Regions from separate parts of the Actinomadura keratinilytica genome, predicted to be linked through region 1. Evidence: riboswitches for the same ligand, from Rfam matches in the RefSeq annotation. Region 1 holds a riboswitch; each other region holds the start of a gene.
The links. A riboswitch is a leader RNA that binds a small molecule or an ion and turns the genes downstream of it on or off. The one in region 1 is predicted to bind cyclic di-AMP.
Positions count from the first base shown of each region.

Region 2: it holds a riboswitch for cyclic di-AMP, as region 1 does, so the genes downstream of both, ABD879_RS04785 (coiled-coil domain-containing protein) here and ABD879_RS04940 (peptidoglycan recognition protein family protein) in region 1, are expected to answer to the same signal.
Region 3: it holds a riboswitch for cyclic di-AMP, as region 1 does, so the genes downstream of both, ABD879_RS14505 (hypothetical protein) here and ABD879_RS04940 (peptidoglycan recognition protein family protein) in region 1, are expected to answer to the same signal.
Region 4: it holds a riboswitch for cyclic di-AMP, as region 1 does, so the genes downstream of both, ABD879_RS16815 (CHAP domain-containing protein) here and ABD879_RS04940 (peptidoglycan recognition protein family protein) in region 1, are expected to answer to the same signal.

Region 1 is NZ_BAABDO010000009.1:5,351-10,203, forward strand. It holds gene ABD879_RS04935 (L-talarate/galactarate dehydratase) at 1-825, shown strand, start outside; gene ABD879_RS04940 (peptidoglycan recognition protein family protein) at 1,311-2,114, opposite strand; cyclic di-AMP (ydaO/yuaA leader) riboswitch at 2,453-2,586, opposite strand; gene ABD879_RS04945 (cytochrome ubiquinol oxidase subunit I) at 2,985-4,337, shown strand; gene ABD879_RS04950 (cytochrome d ubiquinol oxidase subunit II) at 4,334-4,853, shown strand, end outside.
Region 2 is NZ_BAABDO010000008.1:84,367-89,219, forward strand. It holds gene ABD879_RS04775 (serine/threonine-protein kinase) at 1-222, shown strand, start outside; gene ABD879_RS04780 (S8 family peptidase) at 389-1,558, shown strand; cyclic di-AMP (ydaO/yuaA leader) riboswitch at 1,778-1,953, shown strand; gene ABD879_RS04785 (coiled-coil domain-containing protein) at 1,957-2,901, shown strand; gene purL (phosphoribosylformylglycinamidine synthase subunit PurL) at 2,999-4,853, opposite strand, start outside.
Region 3 is NZ_BAABDO010000036.1:44,469-49,321, forward strand. It holds gene ABD879_RS14500 (C40 family peptidase) at 122-1,078, shown strand; cyclic di-AMP (ydaO/yuaA leader) riboswitch at 1,480-1,690, shown strand; gene ABD879_RS14505 (hypothetical protein) at 1,884-3,170, shown strand; gene ABD879_RS14510 (M48 family metallopeptidase) at 3,277-4,674, shown strand; partial or broken gene ABD879_RS14515 (L,D-transpeptidase) at 4,661-4,853, opposite strand, start outside.
Region 4 is NZ_BAABDO010000048.1:1,749-6,601, forward strand. It holds gene ABD879_RS16795 (GNAT family N-acetyltransferase) at 1-227, shown strand, start outside; gene ABD879_RS16800 (hypothetical protein) at 182-1,426, opposite strand; tRNA gene ABD879_RS16805 (tRNA-Pro) at 1,864-1,937, opposite strand; gene ABD879_RS16810 (serine hydrolase) at 2,135-2,869, shown strand; cyclic di-AMP (ydaO/yuaA leader) riboswitch at 3,101-3,252, shown strand; gene ABD879_RS16815 (CHAP domain-containing protein) at 3,309-3,980, shown strand; gene ABD879_RS16820 (bifunctional glycosyltransferase/CDP-glycerol:glycerophosphate glycerophosphotransferase) at 4,178-4,853, shown strand, end outside.

The sequences.
Region 1 (4,853 bases):
GGCCGCAGCGGCCTGTCCGTCCAGGCGATCGCCGCCCTGGACATCGCGCTGTGGGACCTGAAGGCCAAGCGCGCCGGGCTGCCGCTGGCCAAGCTGCTGGGCGCCTACCGCGACTCGGTGCGCTGCTACAACACCTCCGGCGGGTTCCTGCACGCCCCGCTGGAGGAGGTGCTGGCCAACGCGGCCGCCGCGGTCGGCCGCGGCATCGGCGGCATCAAGATCAAGGTCGGTCATCCCGACGCCCGGGTGGACCTGGCCCGGGTGAAGGCCGTCCGCGACAAGCTCGGCGAGGACGTCTTGCTCATGGTGGACGCCAACCAGCAGTGGGACCGGCCCACCGCGCAGCGCCTCGGCCGGGCCCTGGAGGAGTTCGCGCTGACCTGGATCGAGGAGCCGCTGGACGCCTACGACCACGCCGGCCACGCCGCGCTCGCCGCGTCCCTGGACACCCCGATCGCCACCGGTGAGATGCTCACCAGCGTCGCCGAGCACGCCGAGCTGATCCGCGTCGGCGCCGCCGACATCATCCAGCCCGACGCGCCCCGCATCGGCGGCATCACCCCGTTCCTGCGCCTGGCCGCGCTCGCCGACCACAACCGCCTGCAGCTCGCCCCGCACTTCGCGATGGAGATCCACCTGCACCTGGCCGCCGCCTACCCGCAGGAGCCGTGGGTCGAGCACTTCGAATGGCTGGAGCCGCTGTTCAACGAGCGCCTGGAGATCCGCGACGGCCGCATGCTGGTGCCGGACCGTCCCGGTCTCGGCCTCACTCTCAGCGACCGCGTCCCCGGCTGGACCGCGGACACCTGCGAGTTCACCTCCTGACACCGACGCGCCCGCCGAGGCAGCCGGACCGATCGGTGTCCGCCACAGGAAGGGCCATCTCCCGCCCGCGGCGGCCGCACCCGTAAGGTGCGGTACGGCTTCGCGGGCCCCGCGCCGGGTGCCCGGCTCGTCCCCCGTTGGGCCGGGCGCCCGAGCGCGGTCGGGAGACGGCACCCCCATCGCCCGTTCTCGGCGCGTCGCGGCTTCGCGGGTGTTCCGCCCCTCGCTGCGTCGGTTCGGTGTCCGTCGTCGGAATGGCCGCGTTTGGTGGTGTTGACCATGCTCCGTCGAGTGCGGTGCGGTTTTGTGGGCCCCGCGCCGGGTGCCCGGCTCGTCCCCCGTTGGGCCGGGCGCCCGAGCGCGGTCGGTTGAAGACGCTTCCACCTGTGCGGCTCTCGGTCGTTGGCGCCGGTGGTGGTAACGGCCGTTTTCGGTGTTCGTCCCGGCCAGGGGACGCGGCCGTCAGCGTCTGCGTTCCGTGGACGTCAGGCGGAGCGGAGGGCGGCGGCGACGCGCTTGCGCAGGCGCGGCAGGGTCGGGGCGAACGCGTAGCCGCAGCAATCGGTGTCGTTGAACTTCATGTGCGGCACGATCGCCTTCATCGGGTCGAGGTCGTACTGGCGGCACAGCCAGGCGATCAGCTCGGTGAGCGAGTCCTGCAGGCGGCGGGGCGGCATGACCGAGTTGTAGGTGCCCTCGCATTCGATGCCGACGGTGTAGCCGTTGGCGCCGGCGACGTGGGTGCCGATCACCATCCGGCCCCTGCGGGCGGCGGCGAGACTGCCCTTGCGGCCCTCCATGATGTGACCGCCCCGGCTGATGGTGAAGTGCTGGCCGGTGTCACCCCATCCCTGTCCCATGTGCGCGCCCTGGATGGAACGCGCGAGCCGGAAGCCCTGCCGCAGCGAGTAGTCGGTGACGTTGGGGGTACACGTGTGGTGCACCACGATGTACTCGGGTGCGCGGGACAGCACCGTCGCCCGCCGGTAGGGGGTGCGCGCTCCCCATTCACTGGTCGAGTGGATGAGCGGGGCACCCTTCCCCTGTTTACGCGTTTTTCGGGACGACCTGGACTCGTCGGGCCGGGCGGCCTGCGCCATTCCGGTGGCATCGCCCGCGTCGGTGGCGTTCGCGGCGTTCGCCACCTCGTGTTCGGCCGACGGGCCCAGTGCCGCGGCGACGCCGAGCGCCGCACTCCCCAGCAGGACTCCACCGCCCAGCAGGACCGAGCGACGCGGCATCTCGGTGGGCCAAAGGTCGGTGCGGCGGTGCTTGGCGTTCGGGTTCATGGGGGTATTTCCTTCCGGGGAACTGGTCTGGAGGAATTCGGGCAGCAAAAAGAGAGCAGGCGTGAAGAACGCGCGGGAAATGGGGGCGTGCGGCTGCGCCGGAAACGTTGAGCCGTGCGGAGGACGGCCCTGATCGCCGATGGCGGGGGAGGTGTCGAAGGCCCGGTGCCGGCGGCGGGGTCACCGCCGCGGGGAGGCGGGGGAGCGGCGCGGCCGGAACGGCGCGAAGCGGGCGGCCAAGGGGACCGCCCCGTCTATCAGGGCGTTGGCATCGTCATGAGGCGGCTGCGGCGTGCCGCTGGGGTGGCGGGGCAGAGCCGGGCAGGCTCCTTCATGTCCTCTCCTCTCCTTGACTGCCGACCGGGTTAGCTGACGGGTTCGGACCAAGGAGCGGCCCTACCGCGGCTGCCCGCGGATTCACCCCGAAGAACTGTTGGGTCCCCGGTTCCCAGGCGGCCGGCGCCGTGGGATTAGGCGCCCCGCCGGCCGGTGCACCGGACGGCGGAGTACCACGGACCATAGGAGATGCGGCAAAGAACTCGCAAACCTTCGAAGGTAAAAACTAAAGACGATCTTTGTGTGTGCGTCTTCCGGCCGCCGGTCACATCGATCACAGCAATCACAGGCAGAACATGCATCGCGAGAAACCACTTATGCGGGGGGTGCGGAGCGGCAGATTCCTCCGCGAACAGGCGCCGCGCCGTCACACAGCTCCGGAATTGTGACCAAGGACACCTTGGTCCATCGGTATGGAGGACTTGCCGTCGCCGGACGGTCCGACGGGCACCGGAGGGGGCGGGCGAGTGAACCCGGCGTTCGCGGTGATGAAAGGGGGGCACGGATCGCAGCGGTTCCGCCGGGGAGGGACGCATGGGAGTGCTGGCCGACGCCGCGACGCCGGCCGATCTGGTGGCCGCGCGGACGCAGATGGGGATATCCCTCGGCTGGCACATCATCCTCGCCTGCTTCGGCGTGGGCATGCCGGCGCTGACGGTCTTCGCGCAGTGGCGCGGCATCCGGACCGGCGACGAGGCGTACCGGCGGCTCGCGCACCGCTGGGCCAAGGCGATGGGCGTGATGTTCGCCGTCGGCGCGGTGTCCGGCACGATCCTTTCGTTCGAAATGGGTTTGCTGTGGCCCGGGCTGATGGCGACCTACGGGCAGGTGCTCGGGCTGCCGTTCGCGTTCGAGGGGTTCGCCTTCTTCATCGAGGCCATCTTCCTGGGCGTCTACCTGTACGCCTGGGACCGGCTGCCGCCCCGCGTGCACCTGCTGACCGGGCTGCCGGTGTGCGTCGCCGGGGTCGCGTCGGCGTTCTTCGTCGTCAGCGCCAACGCCTGGATGAACCAGCCGCGCGGGTTCGACCTGGCGGACGGCAGGGTCACCCGAGTGCGCCCCTGGGCGGCGATGTTCAACCCGGCCACGCCCTGGCAGACCGTCCACATGATCCTTGCCGCGTTCATGGTCGCCGGCTTCGGCATCGCCGCCGTGTACGCCGCGGGAATGCTGCGCGGCCGCCGCGACCGCTACCACCGCATCGGGCTGCTGCTGCCGTTCACGGTGGCGGCGGTCATCACGCCGTTCCAGATCGCGGTCGGGGACGGCCTGGCCCGGCTGCTCGCCGACCGCCAGCCCGCCAAGCTCGCCGCCATCGAAGGGCTCAACGAGACCGGCTCGCACGTCCCCCTGTCCGTGGGCGGCCTCTACCTGGACGGGGAGATGCGGTACGCCATCCGCATCCCGAACGCGCTGTCGATCCTGGTCGGCTACCGGCCCGGCACGGTCGTCCAGGGGCTGGACAGGGTGCCGGTCGCCGACCGTCCGCCGGTCAACGCGGTGCACCTGAGCTTCCAGCTGATGGTGGCGATCGGGTTCGCCCTGCTGCTGCTCGGCTGCTGGCTGGCGGTCGTGTGGTGGCGCCGCCGCGACCTGCCCCGCACCCGCTGGTTCCTGTGGCCGACCGTGCTGTCCGGCCCGGCCGCGGTGCTCGCGCTGGAGACCGGCTGGGTCACCACCGAGGTCGGCCGCCAGCCGTGGATCGTCTGGCAGCACCAGCGCACCGCGGACGCGGTCAACCCGGCGCCCGGCCTGTGGGCGGGGCTGGTCGTGGTGCTCGCCGTGTACGTCGTGCTGACCGTGGCCACCGTCTACGTCCTTCTCCGGCTGCGCGGCCGGCACGTCGCCGCACCCCAGGAGGACTGGACGCAGGAGCACGCGCCGTGACCGCCGCGCAGTGGCTGCTGCTCTTCGCGTGGGCGGGCCTCACCCTGTACGCGCTGTTCGGCGGGGCCGATTTCGGCGGCGGGTTCTGGGACGCGCTGGCCGGCGGCGCCCGGCGCGGCCGCGCCCAGCGCGAGCTGATCGAGCACTCCATCGGCCCGGTCTGGGAGGCCAACCACGTCTGGCTGATCTTCGTGCTGGTGATGTTCTGGACCTGCTTCCCCGGGGTCTTCGCCTCGGTCGCCTCCACCCTCTACATACCGCTGACCCTCGTGGCGATCGGGATCATCGCGCGGGGGGCGGCGTTCGCGTTCCGCAAGGCCAGCACCGAGCTGTGGCAGTTGCGGCTGTTCGGCGGCGCGTTCGCGCTGTCGTCGGTGCTCACCCCGTTCTTCCTCGGCACCATCGCGGGCGGTGTCGCGTCCGGACGCGTCCCCTACGGGCTCGCCGCCGGCGACATCGTGACGAGCTGGTGGAACGCCACCTCGCTGATGGCCGGTGCGCTGGCGGTGGGCGCCA
Region 2 (4,853 bases), on a different contig from region 1:
GGGGCGACGTCCGCCCGCGCCTTCTACCCGAAGGAGCGCTGCTCGGGGACGCTGACGCTGACGCAGGGCACCAACCGGACGCTGCGCATGGCGCTGACCATCGCCAAACCGTGCACCAGCGGGAACGTGCAGATCACCCGGCAGCAGGACGGCACGCTGCAGTACGTGTGGACGAGCCCGAGCGGCAAGGCGACCTATCACGCCCGGCTCTCCCGCGGGTGACGGGCCGGATTAATCACCGCACACATCGGCTGACGGATTTTTGCCCAATTTCCGGTTTTTACAGTGAATTACCGGTCGTTCTCCAATAAAGTACCGGCTTGTCGACGCGCCCTGGATCTTGGTTGGCCACGGGGGCCGCGGGCGCGTCGCAGGCAAAGGAGACCCGGTGCGCTCTGTCCCCCCACGAAGAATCCTCGTCACCGGTGCGGTCACGGCCGGTCTGGTCGTCGTCGCCGCGCCGCTCTCCCTCGCCGCCGTCCCCGAGCCCGTCCGGGTCCAGGTGACGGCCGCGCAGGGCACCCCCGTTCCGGGCAAGTACATCGTCACGCTCAAGGACGGCGCCTCGGCGGCGACCACCGCCGGGCAGGTGAAGGCCGGATCCGTCCAGCGGTTCGGAGGCGCGCTCAACGGCTTCGCCGCCAAGCTCAGCGCCGCGCAGCTGGACAAGCTGCGCCGCAACCGCAACGTCGCCGCGATCGAGCAGGACCAGATCTACCGGGCCACCACCACGCAGAAGTCGCCCGCGTGGGGGCTGGACCGCATCGACCAGCGCAAACTGCCGCTGTCGAAGTCGTACTACTACAAGAACACCGGCAAGGGCGTGAACGCCTACGTGATCGACACCGGCATCGCGTGGTCGCACCCGCAGTTCGAGGGCCGCGCCAAGTCGGTGTGGAAGGCCCCGTCCTTCAGCAGCGGCTGGGACTGCAACGGGCACGGCACGCACGTGGCGGGCACGATCGGATCCAAGACCTACGGGGTGGCCAAGAAGGTCAACCTGCGGTCGCTGCGCGTGCTGGACTGCGAGGGCTACGGCACGGTGTCGGACATCATCGCCGCCGTCGACTGGCTGCGCAAGAACGCCGTCAAGCCCGCGGTCGCCAACCTGTCGCTCGGCGGCAAGAAGTCCACCGCGCTCAACACGGCCGTGACGAACCTGTCCAAGTCGGGCGTCTTCGTCGCCGTCGCGGCGGGCAACGAGAACCGGAACGCCTGCAACGTCTCCCCGGCGAGCGCCGGATGGGTGCAGGCGGTCGGCGCGACCACCGTCTACGACAACCGCGCCGCCTTCTCCAACTACGGCGGCTGCGTGGACATCTTCGCGCCCGGCTACGGCATCAAGTCGACCTACCTCGGCGGCAAGACGGCCACGATGACCGGCACGTCCATGGCGTCCCCGCACGTCGCCGGGGCGGCGGCGCTGTACCTGCAGTCGCACCGCAGCGCCACGTTCCCGACCGTGCAGAAGTGGCTGAACGGCAACGCCACCAAGAACCGCCTCAAGCGCATGCCGAAGGGCACGCCCAACCGGCTGCTCTACAAGGGCACCGCTTGACCGCAGCCGCACCTCGGCTTGGGACCCCCGCCCGCCCGGGCGGGGGTCCCGCTGTGCGCGCCCCCGACGCGCTACGCTGCGGGGCGGCGGTGCGTCTCGTCTCGCAGTCCCGGCCATCCAAGGTTTCCCTTGGGTCTAATCTTGGCCAAGACCCGACCGGTTCCTTACAGTAGCCTTCGCCCACTGGGGGTGGGCATGATCGCAAACCGATCTGCAGGCTGGCCGAGCCAGCCGAATCCCGCGGCCGTACTACGGCACGGGAACCGGGGACCCAAGCGCCGGGCGGCCAGCCAGGTCACGTCGGCACCGGGGTGAATTCGCGGCTCCGCCGCGATAGGGCGGACTCCCGGCCCGAACCCGTCAGCTAACCCGGTAGGCGTCACAGGAGAGGAGACGACGTGGAGAGCCCGAGCTCCACCCGCCCACGTCATGCCGTGCGGATGCGGCGCCCCGCCTTGGCTCTCGCCGTCACCGCGGCGGCCGTCTTGGTGACGTCGGCGGGCATGGCGCCCGCCCAGGCGGACCCGGGTGACACCGGCCGGCTGACCAAGCTGAACAAGCAGATCGCCCAGCTCGACAAGGAGTACGGCGGCGACCTGGCCAAGCTGAAGGACGCCCAGTACGGCATCCAGAAGGCCCGGCAGAAGCAGCGCCTGCTCCAGCGGGACCTCGACAGCGCGCGCACCATCGTGGCGCAGATGGCGGCCACCCAGTACATGACGGGCACCACCGACCCGGCCGTGGCGGTGCTGGCCAGCGACGACCCCGACAACGTGCTCAACAACGCCAGCCTGGCCAGCCATGTGGCGTCCAATCAGGCGGCCAAGGTGCGCCAGATCGAGCAGCTGGTGACCGAGCAGAAGAAGGCGCGCGAGGAGTACGAGAAGAAGGTCCAGGAGCTGGAGAAGGACATCGCCGAACTGCGCACGCAAAAGCGCAAGGTCCAGGCGCTGATCAAGAAGTTCAAGCCCGAGTCCCCCAGCTCCGGGATGGGCGGGGTCACCCCCCGCATGCTGAACGTCAAGAACACCATCGACATCGAGTTCGGCCCGTTCCCGATCATCGGCTGCGTGCGGATGACCGGCGACCCGCAGGACCACGCCACCGGACGCGCCTGCGACTTCATGGTCAGCACCGGCGGCACGATGCCGTCGGCGAGCGGCAAGGCCCTCGGCGACCGCACGGCCCAGTACGCCATCTCCAACGCCAACCGCCTGGGCATCAAGTACGTGATCTGGCGGCAGCGCATCTACGACATGCGCAGCCCCGGCTGGCGCACCATGGAGGACCGCGGCGGCATCACCGCCAACCACTACGACCACGTCCACATCTCGGTGTTCTGAGGACGTTCGGGCGACCGCGCCCGGAAACGGCGAAGGCCGCCGTCCGCTTCGCAGCGGGCCGGCGGCCTTCTCTCGTCGTGCGGGTCGGCGGCGCGGGTCAGTCGTTGGCGTAGCTGGGGACGATGTGCTCGTGCGTCTCGCGCAGTTCGGCGAGCGGGATGGAGAACAGCTCCTGCGGCTGCCCGTCGGCGCCGCGCGCGGAGATGTGCAGCGCGTCGCCGCCCGTCACGCCGAGCTGGGTGACCGGGACCCCGGCGGCCTCGCACAGCGCCGCCAGACGGCCCTCGGAGCCCGGCCGGACCGCCACCACGGCGCGGGCCACCGACTCGCTGAACAGCGACACGAACGGATCGCCGGGCAGCGTGATCCGGGCGCCCAGCCCGCCGCGCAGGCACGACTCGACCAGCGCCTGCGACAGGCCGCCGTCGGACAGGTCGTGCGCCGCCGACAGCAGGCCCTCGCGGGCCGCCGCGACCAGCACCGAGGCCAGCGCGACCTCGGCGGGCAGGTCCACCTTCGGCGGCAGGCCGCCCAGGTGCCCGTAGACGACGTGCGCCCACTCCGAGCCGCCGAACTCCTCGCGGGTCTGGCCCAGCAGCGCCAGCGTGGCGCCCTCGCTGCTGAACGCGATGCCGACGCGGCGCCGCACGTCGTCGTGCACGCCCAGCACGCCCACGACCGGCGTCGGGTTGATCGGCGTGGTGCCGGTCTGGTTGTAGAAGCTGACGTTGCCGCCGGTGACCGGGGTGCCCAGGTAGCGGCAGGCGTCCGCCAGCCCCTCGACGGCGCGGGCGAACTGCCACATCACGCCCGGGTCCTCGGGGGAGCCGAAGTTCAGGCAGTTGGTGACCGCGAGCGGGCGGGCGCCGGTGGCGGCGACGTTGCGGTACGCCTCCGACAGGGCCAGCTGCGCGCCCGAGTACGGGTCGAGGCGGGTGTAGCGGCCGTTGCCGTCCAGCGACAGCGCGATGCCCAGGCCCGACTCGTCGTCCACCCGCAGCACGCCCGCGTCCTCGGGCATGGCCAGGACGGTGTTGCCCAGCACGTACCGGTCGTACTGCGAGGTCACCCAGGTCTTGCTCGCCAGGTTCGGCGACCCGGCCAGCCACAGCACGGTGCGGCGCAGCTCGTCGGCGGTGCTCGGGCGGGTCAGCCGGCCCGGGGTGTCGGACTGCAGCGCGGCCAGGTCGGCCGGCGGCTCGTACGGCCGGTGGTAGACCGGGCCCTCGTCGGCGGCGGTGCCCGGCGGAATGTCGACGATCTTCTCGCCGCGCCAGGTCATCACCAGCCGGCCGGTGTCGGTGACCGCGCCGATCACGGTGGCGGGGATCTCCCACTTGGCGCAGATCTCCAGGAACCGGTCCACCTTGGCGGGCTCGACCACCGCCATCATGCGCTCCTGCGACTCGCTCATGAGGATCTCCTCGGGGCGCAGGGTCGCATCGCGCAGCGGGACGGAGTCGAGCTCGATGTGCATGCCGCCGGTGCCCGCGGCCGCCAGCTCGGTGGTGGCGCACGACACCCCGGCCGCGCCGAGGTCCTGGATGCCGACCACCAGGTCCTCGCGGAACAGCTCCTGGCAGCACTCGATCAGCAGCTTCTCCATGAACGGGTCGCCGACCTGCACGCTGGGCCGCTTGGCCTGCGACTCCTCGTCGAAGGTGGCCGAGGCCAGCACCGAGGCGCCGCCGATGCCGTCGGGGCCGGTGCCCGCGCCGAACAGGATCACCCGGTTGCCCGGGCCCGGCGCCACGGCCCGCTTGATGTCCGCATGCCGCATCACGCCCACGCACAGGGCGTTGACCAGCGGGTTCTGCGCGTAGCAGGGGTCGAAGACGGTCTCGCCGCCGATGTTGGGCAGGCCGAGGGAGTTGCCGTAGCCGCCGATGCCGGCCACCACGCCGGGCAGCACCCGCTGGGTGTCGGGGGCGTCGGCGGGCCCGAACCGCAGC
Region 3 (4,853 bases), on a different contig from region 1:
GCTGATGTCATGGACGAGAGGGGCATAACCGACCGTGACCAGTCATATGACCGGGGCTCCCGCGGCGGACTCGCGAGGCCCACGGAACCTCTTCGGGGGGCGGCTCGCCCCCCGGCGCCTGGTGGCGACCGCCTGCCTCACCGTGGCGGCGTCCCTGACGGTGCCCATGGCGGCGGCGCACGCCGAGCCGACGCCGAGCGCGGCCGAAGCCCGTAAGAAGCTCACCAAGCTCAACGAGCAGGTCGAGCAGCTGGTCGAGAAGTACAACCAGGTCGGCGAAGAGCTCAAGATCGCCAAGCGCAAGCTGAAGGCGACCAAGAAGGCCGGCGCGGACGAGCAGAAGACCTTCAACGAGCTGCGCCAGAAGATCGCCGAGATGGCGGCCGCCGCGTACAAGAACGGCGACACCGGCGGCGTCGTCGGGTTCGCCGCGGCGGACGACCCGCAGAAGATCCTCGACCAGTCCGCGGTCATCTCGCACCTGTCCCGCAACCGCAGCTCGGAGCTGGACCAGTTCCTGGCCTCGACGCAGCGGCTGCGCCGGGAGCAGGCGCAGGCCCAGGCGGCCTACGACGAGGTCGTCAAGAAGGCCAAGGAGCTGAAGCAGAAGAAGGCCGAGGTCGAAAAGTCGATCGCGGCGCAGAAGAAGCTGCTGGCCAAGCTGGGCGAGACCGCCGACAAGCCCGGCACGGGCAGCGGGGCCACCTACAACGGCCCGGCCAGCGGGTCGGCGCGCACGGCGATCCAGTTCGCCTACGCGCAGCTCGGCAAGCCGTACCAGTACGGCGCCGAGGGGCCCAACTCCTACGACTGCTCGGGGCTGACGATGCGGGCCTGGGGCGCCGCCGGGGTGAACCTGCCGCGCGTCACCAACAGCCAGTACGCCGCCACCCGCCGCGTGTCGTTCGACGCGCTGCAGCCCGGCGACCTGGTGTTCTTCAACAACCTCGGGCACGTGGGGCTGTACATCGGCGGCGGCAACATGATCCACGCGCCGCGCACCGGGAAGAACGTGGAGATCGTTTCGATCACCTCGGGCTACTACCGGACGAACTTCTACGGCGCCGGGCGGGTCTGACGGCCCGCGCCCCTCGTCCCGCCCCGTTCTCCCGGCTACGGTCCAGGTCGGACGCGCTCCGACCTGGACCGTAGATCTTTTTGTCGGGTATTTGCCTATCCGTTGCTCTTTGGTACTTTGTGACCGCTTACGACGCCAGCCAGGCGCCGTACCGGCACCGACGTCGAGACGTCGCCTGCGGCACCCGCCAGGTGCCGCGCCCCCGCAGCGGCACACCGTGCCGCGTCTCTCCTCCGCGGCATCCGCCAGATGCCGTCCCCCGCTCGCCGGTCCCAGGCCGTACGTGCGCACGCCCCGGTGTGCATGGCGCCGGTAGCGCGCCACGGAGGCCCGCACGGGCCCGGCCGGACGGATCCCGCCCCCGGGGGCCGTCCACATCGCAAGTCCCGAACAAGTTCATCGCCGCTTGACCGCCGAGTCCGCCCCTGCGCCAGGGGTGGAGCCGGGGACCCACCGAGCCGGCGCCCGCGGGCCCGTCCCACGGGCCGTGGCCGGCTCCGGGGTGAATCGGCGCCCGTTCCCCGCCCCCGGAAAGCGAGGGGATGCGCGCCGTAGGTCGACTTCCACGACCGAACCCGTCAGCTAACCCGGTAGGCGTCTGGAAGGAGTGAGCGCCACCTGAGAACTCTCCTCGACAGCAGCGACCGCCGTCCCGGTATTCCGGCGGTCTGCATCTTGCCGGGTCCATGACGGACCGAACCTCAGTCTCTTGTGCGGCGTGGCCGTCCCCGACGGGCGGCCACGCCGCTTCGTCCTGCGCCCGGGTCCCCCCGCGTGCGCGGCACCCCCGCATAGGATCGCGCGCATGAAGGACGACGACGGCCGCCCCGAGAGCGACGGGCCATCGCCCCGCCGGGTCTCGCGCCGCGCCGCCGTCATCGCCGCTGCCGCCGCCTTGGCGGGATGCCTCCTGGCGGAACTCGGCCTGACCGCCGCCGGGCCCGACGCGCCCGCCCGCACCACGGTCTCCGCAACGCCCACCGCCGTACCCGACGGGCGCGCGGTCGCGGCCGTCCTGGCCAACCGGACGCGCGCCGTACGCGAACGCGACCGCACCGCCTTCATGGCCACGGTCGCCACCGCCCCGGCCGCGTACCGCGACGCCCAGGGCCGCCTGTTCGACAACCTGCTCCGGCTCCCGCTGGCGTCGTGGAGCGAGACGCTCGACCGCCTCGAACCCGGCTCCGCCGTGGCCCGCGTGCGGCTGAGCTACCGTCTGCGCGGCTTCGACGACGCCCCCGTCGTCCGCACCCGGTACCTGACGTTCGCGCCGCGTGCGGGCTCCTGGACGATCGTGGGCGACGGTTCCGCGCGCGGCCTGGCCGACGACGGCGACATCTTCGACGGCGGCGCGCTCACCGTCGTGCGGGGCGACCACACCCTCGTGGTGGGCGACGGGCCGCGCCTGCGGGAGATCGCGCGCCGCCTGGACGCGGCCGTGCCCGTCGTCTCCGGCGTCGTGGGCACCGGCGGCGACGGGGCGGGCCGCGGCCGGCGGCGCACCGTCGCGCTGGTGCCCGCGGACGCCCGGCTGGCCTCCGCGCTGGCCGGGCCGTCGCAGGACCTCGACCGGATCGCCGCCGTCGCGACCGTGGCGCCCACCGCCGAGGGGCCCGGCGCCGACCGCGTGGTCGTGTCCCCCGCCGCCTTCGCCCGCCTGAACGAGCTGGGCCGCGACGTCGTGCTGACGCACGAGCTGACCCACGTGGCCACCGGCGGCGCCCGCGACGGCCGCACCCCGCTGTGGCTGATCGAGGGCCTGGCCGACTACGTCGGCTACCTGCGGGCCGACGTGAGCGTCCGGTCGGCGGCCCGCGAGCTGCGCGCCGACGTCGCCGCCGGGCGGCTGCCCGACGGGCTGCCCGGCCGCGCCGACTTCGACGGCTCCTCGCCGCGGCTGTCGCAGTCCTACCAGGAGGCGTGGCTGGCGTGCCGGATGATCGCCGAGCGGTACGGTGAGGCCACGCTGGTCCGGCTCTACCGGGCCGCCGGCCGCATGCCGGAGGACACCGCGCTGCGCGAGACACTGGGCGTCGACCGGGACCGCCTCACCGCGCTGTGGCGCGACTACCTCCGCGAGGAGCTGGGCTGACGGTACGGAACCGGGCGACGAGACCGGGCGACGGGGCAGGGCCGGCGGCACCGGGCGGGCGGCGAGACGGGCCGGACGGCGGGACGGCGTGTGCGGAGGCGAGGCAGTGAGCGGCGAACGCGGCGAGAACACGGCGGACGCTCCGGCGCGGGCGGACCGGGCGGAGGACCCTCGGCCCCGGACGGCGCAGGCCGACCGGGGGCGCACCAGGCCGCGGACCGCGGCGGCCATCGCGTCGGTGGCGCTGTTCGCGGCCGTGGGCGTCGTGCTGGCGGTCACCACGCCGTGGAACCCGCTGCCCGGACGCGTCCCCGGCGGGCACACCGCCCCCGACCCGGCCCTCGACTTCACCCCCGCCGAGATCGAACGGTCCCGGGCGTTCGACGCGGCCCTGGCCCCGCCCGCGTACGCGGGGCTGCTCGTCGGCCTCGCCCTCGTGCTCGTCCTGGGGCTGACGCCGCTGGGCGCGCGGCTGCTGGACCGGGCGACGGCGCGGGCGCCGTGGTGGCCGCTGCGCACGGCCGCGGCGGCGCTGGCGCTCACCGCGGCCGTGCGGCTGGCCGGACTGCCGTTCGACGCCTGGAGCGAGTCGGTGCTGCACCGCTACGGGCTGTCCACCCAGTCGTGGCCGTCGTGGCTGACCGACCAGCTCAAGTCGCTGGGCGTCACCTGGGTGATCTGGACGGTGGCGCTGGCGCTGCTGTACCTGCTGATGCGGCGCTTCCCCCGCTGGTGGTGGACCGGGGCCGCGGCGGGCGGGTTCCTGCTGGTCGTCGGCGCGTCGTTCGTGTACCCGGTGGCGGTCGAACCGCTGTTCAACAGGTTCCACTCGCTGCCCGCCGGCCCGCTGCGCAGCGAGCTGCTGGCGATGGCCGAACGCGACGGCGTCCCGGTGACGGACGTGCTGGTCGCCGACGCGTCACGGCGCACCACCGCGCTCAACGCCTACGTCTCGGGGTTCGGGTCCACGCGGCGCATCGTCGTCTACGACACCCTGCTGAAGAGCGCCCCGCCCGAGCAGGTCGCCTCGATCGTGGCGCACGAGCTGGGGCACGCCGACAACGACGACGTGCTCCACGGCACGCTCATCGGGGCGCTGGCCGTCTCCGGGGGGATCTGCCTGCTGTACGTGCTGCTGACCTCGCCCCGGCTGCGCAGACGCGCGGGAGTGGACGCCAGCGGCCTGGCGGACGCCCGTTCGGCCGCGCTCGTGCTGGCCCTGGTGACGGTGGCCACCCAGGTCGGCGCCCCCGTGCAGAACCTCGTCAGCAGGCACGTCGAGGCCCGCGCCGACGCGCACTCCCTCGACCTGACCCGCGACCCGGCCACGTTCGTGTCGATGCAGCGGGAGCTGTCGGTGCGCAACATCTCCGACCTGCGCCCCGACCCGGTGGAGTACGTGCTGTGGCGGACGCACCCGGCCGGCCCGCAGCGCATCGCCATGGCCCGCGACTGGGCGCGCATGCACGGTGTGACCGAGCCTCCCCCGCTCAATCGTCGGTAGCGGTCCCGCGGCCCTCGTGCGCGCCCGGGGACGAGCGGGGGCCGGCCTGGCTGGGCGCCTGCACGGCGGTCCGCACGGGGGTGCTGCCGTTAGGCCCCACCAGCAGCGACCGGTTCAGCGCACTGCCCTTCACCCAGTCGTCCCACTTCATCTGCCAGTACCCCCAGCCGTTGTCGGGC
Region 4 (4,853 bases), on a different contig from region 1:
GGGGGCGCGGGATCGGGCGACGACTCATGGACGAACTTCTCCGGCCGCGCCGGGAGGATCGGGCGACGCTCGCCACGGCACCGCACGAACGCCAAGTACAACAGATGTACGAGCGGTGGGGCTGGCGGAAGGTGGGACGAGCGCCGGGCGGCGTGGGGGAGACCGAGCCGTGGTTCGACCTCTACGTGATCGCCTTGCGTCCGGAGCCGGCCAGCAGTTCGCGGTAGTCGGTGACGATCTGCTCGCCACTGCGCTGAAGCGGGACGGCTTCGAGGACTTGCTCGGCCAGGCTGGTCACCATGGTGGTTCGGTGCTCGACCGGCTGACGGCTGTAGACGACGTGAGCGAGCCTGACGCCCCCGCTGACGTCCCCGGCGCGAACGTGACCGAACGCCTGCAGAAGGCCGAACTGCGCACGGAAGCGCCGCGCCTCGGCGGCCACGACCCGGTGCGCGTGCTCGACCGCACCGTCGAGCTGCTCCCGCTCGCCCAGATGGGCATGCACCCACGCCTGGATGTACCGGAGCCGGTCCTCGGCCCAGCCGGCAATGGAGTGCACCTCGCTGGTGATCGACGGCGGTAGTGTCCCGGACATCTCGCCGCACATCTGAAGCTCCGCCGTCGCCTCGTCGGCATCTCCCGCCGGCGCCAGCAGCTGTGCGCGCACCCCCCGGACGTGCAGGAGGCCGCGGGACGGGGCATCCGAGACACGTTCGAGCACCTTGTCCGCCCTGGCGAGGAGGACGGCGGCGGGGCGGCGCTCATAGAGCCCATGCGCCAGTCGTCCCCCCGCGATCCACAGGGCGAGATCTGTGTCACCGGACGCCTCAGCGGCGCTCTGCGCGGTCCTCCACCATTCGCGGGCCTCGCGCGGTCGCCCGAGGTTGCTGAGCGTCTTGGCCATGAGCGCGCAGAGTTCGGCGGCGACGCGGCTCCAGGGCGCGGACGTGCTGTGGGCTCGGTTCCTCCGGGCGTCCTCCTGCTGCTTGCGCTTGATGATCTGCTGGACGGTCACCAGGTCGCTCGCCAGGTCGAGCAGCAGGCGACGCGGAGGTGTCGGCACGTACAGGTGACCGTACTCGACGACGATCTCGTCCCACTCGTCGATGTGACCGTCCTCTCCGCCGCCGACGGTGCGGTGGACGCTGATCCGGATGTTCCGGAGGGCTTCGGAGATCGGAGACGCGGGCAGACCGAGTGCCGCGAGCGCCTGTAGGAGAGTGCGCCGTTCCATCTCGTCCTCATCCTCCTCCCGGGTACCCGGTTCCAGCGAGCGCTCCTCACCAACGGTGCGGAGAGCTGCAAGCCGGCCCTCCGCACCGAGTGCAGAGTCGACGGCTCGCGCGAGTTGGGGGGACGGTGTCTTCAGGTCACGCGCGATCCTCGACAGATACCCGTCGTAGTGAACTTTCGCCGCACTGCGCATCCGGCAGAAGCGTCAGGAAAGCGAGTGCACGGCGCGTGGGGAGCGCTGGACGGGCAAGGGGGCTGATCTTCACGACGCGGATGGGGCGTCTGATCGGGCTGCGGAACGTCAACCGCAGCTTCAAAGGGGGGGCCGAGCGTGCGGGGGTGCGGTTGATCAAGGTTCATGGCGTGCGGCGCACGTGCGGTTCGCTGCTGGGCCGCGCTGGACGTCCATCCGCGTGAGGCGATGCAGATTCTTCGGCGTGGCCAGATCGGCATCACGGGGGAGGTCTATGCCCAGGTGCTGAGGGAGGCCGCCAGGGGCGCGCTGAGGCGGCTGGTGGGCGCTGATGGGGACCACTTGGGGACCACCGGGTACGGGGCCGTAGCTGTACATCCTGGCCGTACGGACGACGAAAGGCCGGTTCCGAATGATCGGAACCGGCCTCTGACCTGTCGGGACGGCGGGATTTGAACCCACGACCCCTTGACCCCCAGTCAAGTGCGCTGCCAAACTGCGCTACGTCCCGGCGCCTGCCGCAGCAGGCGTGATTACTGTAGCGCAGTCTGCGGGGTCATGCGTACCGAGATAGCGGGAGCCTGGGCTCGGGCGGGCCGGGGCGGGGTGGCTCTGGTGGTTGTGGCCGGGGCGCTCTGTGGGTGTGGCCGGGAGACGGAGCGGGTCCCGGGGGCGGTGAGCAGCAGTGCGGTGGAGCCGGCTCCCAGTGTGACTCCCGAGACGCGGAAGGCGGTCCCGACGCCGAAGGTGCCTCGGGGGACGCGGGTCGGGTACGTGGTGTTCGACCGGGAGAGCGGCAGGACGGTGCGGCAGTACCGGCCGCACCAGGTGTTCCGGTCGGCGTCGGTGGTGAAGATCCTCATCGCGCTCGATCATCTGGAGCGGAGCCGGGACGTCGATCCGCGGCTGGGGTTGATGCTGCGGTCCAGTGACGACGCGGCGGCGACGGCGTTGTGGAGGCGCGGTGGGCGCGGGGCGATCGTCGAGCGGATGGCGCGCCGGATGGGGCTCACCGACACCAGGCCGCCGCCCGCGGACAAGCCCGGGTTCTGGGGGTACACCGCGCTCAGCGCCGCGGACGTGGTGAAGGCGTACCGGTATCTGCTGGAGAAGGCGCGGCCCCGGCACCGCGATGTCGTGCTGCGGGAGCTGCGCAGGGCCACCCGGCGGGGGACGGACGGCTACGACCAGTACTTCGGGATTCCGCGGGCGGTGTCGAAGCCGTGGGCGGTCAAGCAGGGCTGGTCGGGCTTCGGGCAGGGGACGTCCGGGGTGGTGCCGGGGGACCTGGGGCTGGGGCGGCCGGTCCTGCATACGACCGGGCTCGTGGGGCCGGGGGAGCGGTACGTCGTGGCGGTTCTCACGCTGCAGCCGGCGGGGACGTCCTACGCCACCGCGGCGGCCAGGATCACGGCACTGACGCGACAGGTGTGCACCCTGTGACCACAGGGGATCGGTTTTGATGTTGTCGCAGGTCAGAGCGGCTTTACCTTTTTTGCTCTGGCGTGGGGATCTGATAACGTCGGACCGAATCCCGCGACGCGCGCCATGCGTCGTGGCCTGTCGTGGCCCGGGGAGGGACCCGGGGCGCGGCCGTGGCGCGCGAGGACGCGCCCCCCTTTCGAGTTCAGACCAGTGAGCGGCCGCTGTGGGCAGCGGCGGCCGTGGCCGAATCCGTGTCCGGCGCCTGATGCGAGGACCGGAGCCGGGAACCCACGTCGGGCCGATCAGGCCCAGGGGTGAATCGGCGTGCCGACGATGCGCGCCGTAGGGCTCTTCCATGCCCGAATCCGTCAGCTAACCCGGTAGGCGTCATGGGAGACAAGGAGTTCTCTGCATGCCCGATCGAACCGCTTCTCATTCCCTCGAGGCTCGCCTGGGTGTGGGGGTCGCCGTGGGGACGGTGCTGGCCGGGGCCGTCGGCTTCGCGCTGATCGGCCCTTCCGCCGAGGGGCAGCCCCAGGACAAGGGGACCGTCGCCCAGGTGCAGGTGGAGAAGGCGCACAAGGCCGTCTCCATCGGTGACAAGCCCGAGGGATACGCGGTGCCGATCCGCAAGGTCGAGCCGTCCGAGGCGATCCGCCTGGCCCTGGAGCAGGTCGGCGTCAAGGAGGGGCCCGGCCGGCAGACCAAGTACCACGACTGGTTCGTGTCGACGCCCAACGCGAAGATGACGGCCGAGCGCGACGGCGGTTTCAGCGTGGACGACTACAACGGCGCCGAGTGGTGCAACATGTTCGTGTCCTGGGTGGGCGCGCAGCTCGGTGTCAAGGACATGGGGTGGGACGCCTACACCGTCCAGCACGCCAGGTGGTTCGCCAAGAAGGGGCGCTGGGGGCACAAGGCCAAGCCCGGGGCCGTGGTGTTCTTCGACTGGCAGAACGGGCCCGACGGCGGCATCAGCGGTATCGACCACGTCGGCCTGGTCGTCAAGGACAACGGGGACGGCACCATCACCACCGTCGAGGGCAACACCAACGACGCCGTGGAGAAGCGGGTGCGGTCCAAGTCGCTCGTCGCCGGGTACGGGTACCCGGACTACGACGCCGACTGACGTCCGGTGGACGAGGGCGTCCGGCGTATGCCGGGCGCCCTTTGTCGTCCTGAATGCCGCAATCATTCACTTTTTTTGTGGTGTCTTCTACTCCGTCGTTGCGGTGGCCGGAAAGGTATCCGGCACGCGAGCAGGGACGGGGGGAGGACACGTCCATGAGGGCAGGGCCGCACGGGCACGTCCCGCACGGCCCTGACGTGAGCGTGGTCGTGATCGCCTACAACGACGCGGGCCGGCTGCCCCGGGCGGTCGGTTCGGCGCTGAGGCAGTCGCTGGGCGCCGTCGAGGTCGTGGTCGTGGACGACGGGAGCGCCGACGAGACCGGGCCGGTGGCCGAACGGCTGGCCGCCGAGCATCCGGGGCGGGTGCGGGCGGTGCGGCTGCCGGTCAACTCCGGCGGGTGCGGCCGTCCGCGCAACGCGGGGGTGGCGCGGGCGCGCGGCCGGTACGTGATGTTCCTCGACAGCGACGACGTCCTGGACCCGCACGCCTGCCTCAACCTGCTGACCGCGGCCGAGGACACCGGCGCCGACCTGGTCTCCGGGCTGTGCACGCGCGTCCACACGGGCCGGGTGCGCGGCCGGGAGCGGCCCTGGTACCCGTGGCTCTACCGGAGGACGGCGGTCTACGGCGCGCTGCGCGACAACCCGGACCTGCTGTACGACACCCTCGCCACCAACAAGCTCTACCGGCGCGCCTTCCTGGAGGGGCACGGGCTGCGTTTCGCCGAGCGGCTGCACTATGAGGACCTGTTGTTCACGGCGGAGGCGTACCTGGCGGCGTCCCGGACGGCGCTCATCCCGCACCGCGTCTACAACTGGCTGGTCGAGCCGCATGCGCGGTCCATCTCCAGCCGGCGTTCGGAACTGGCCA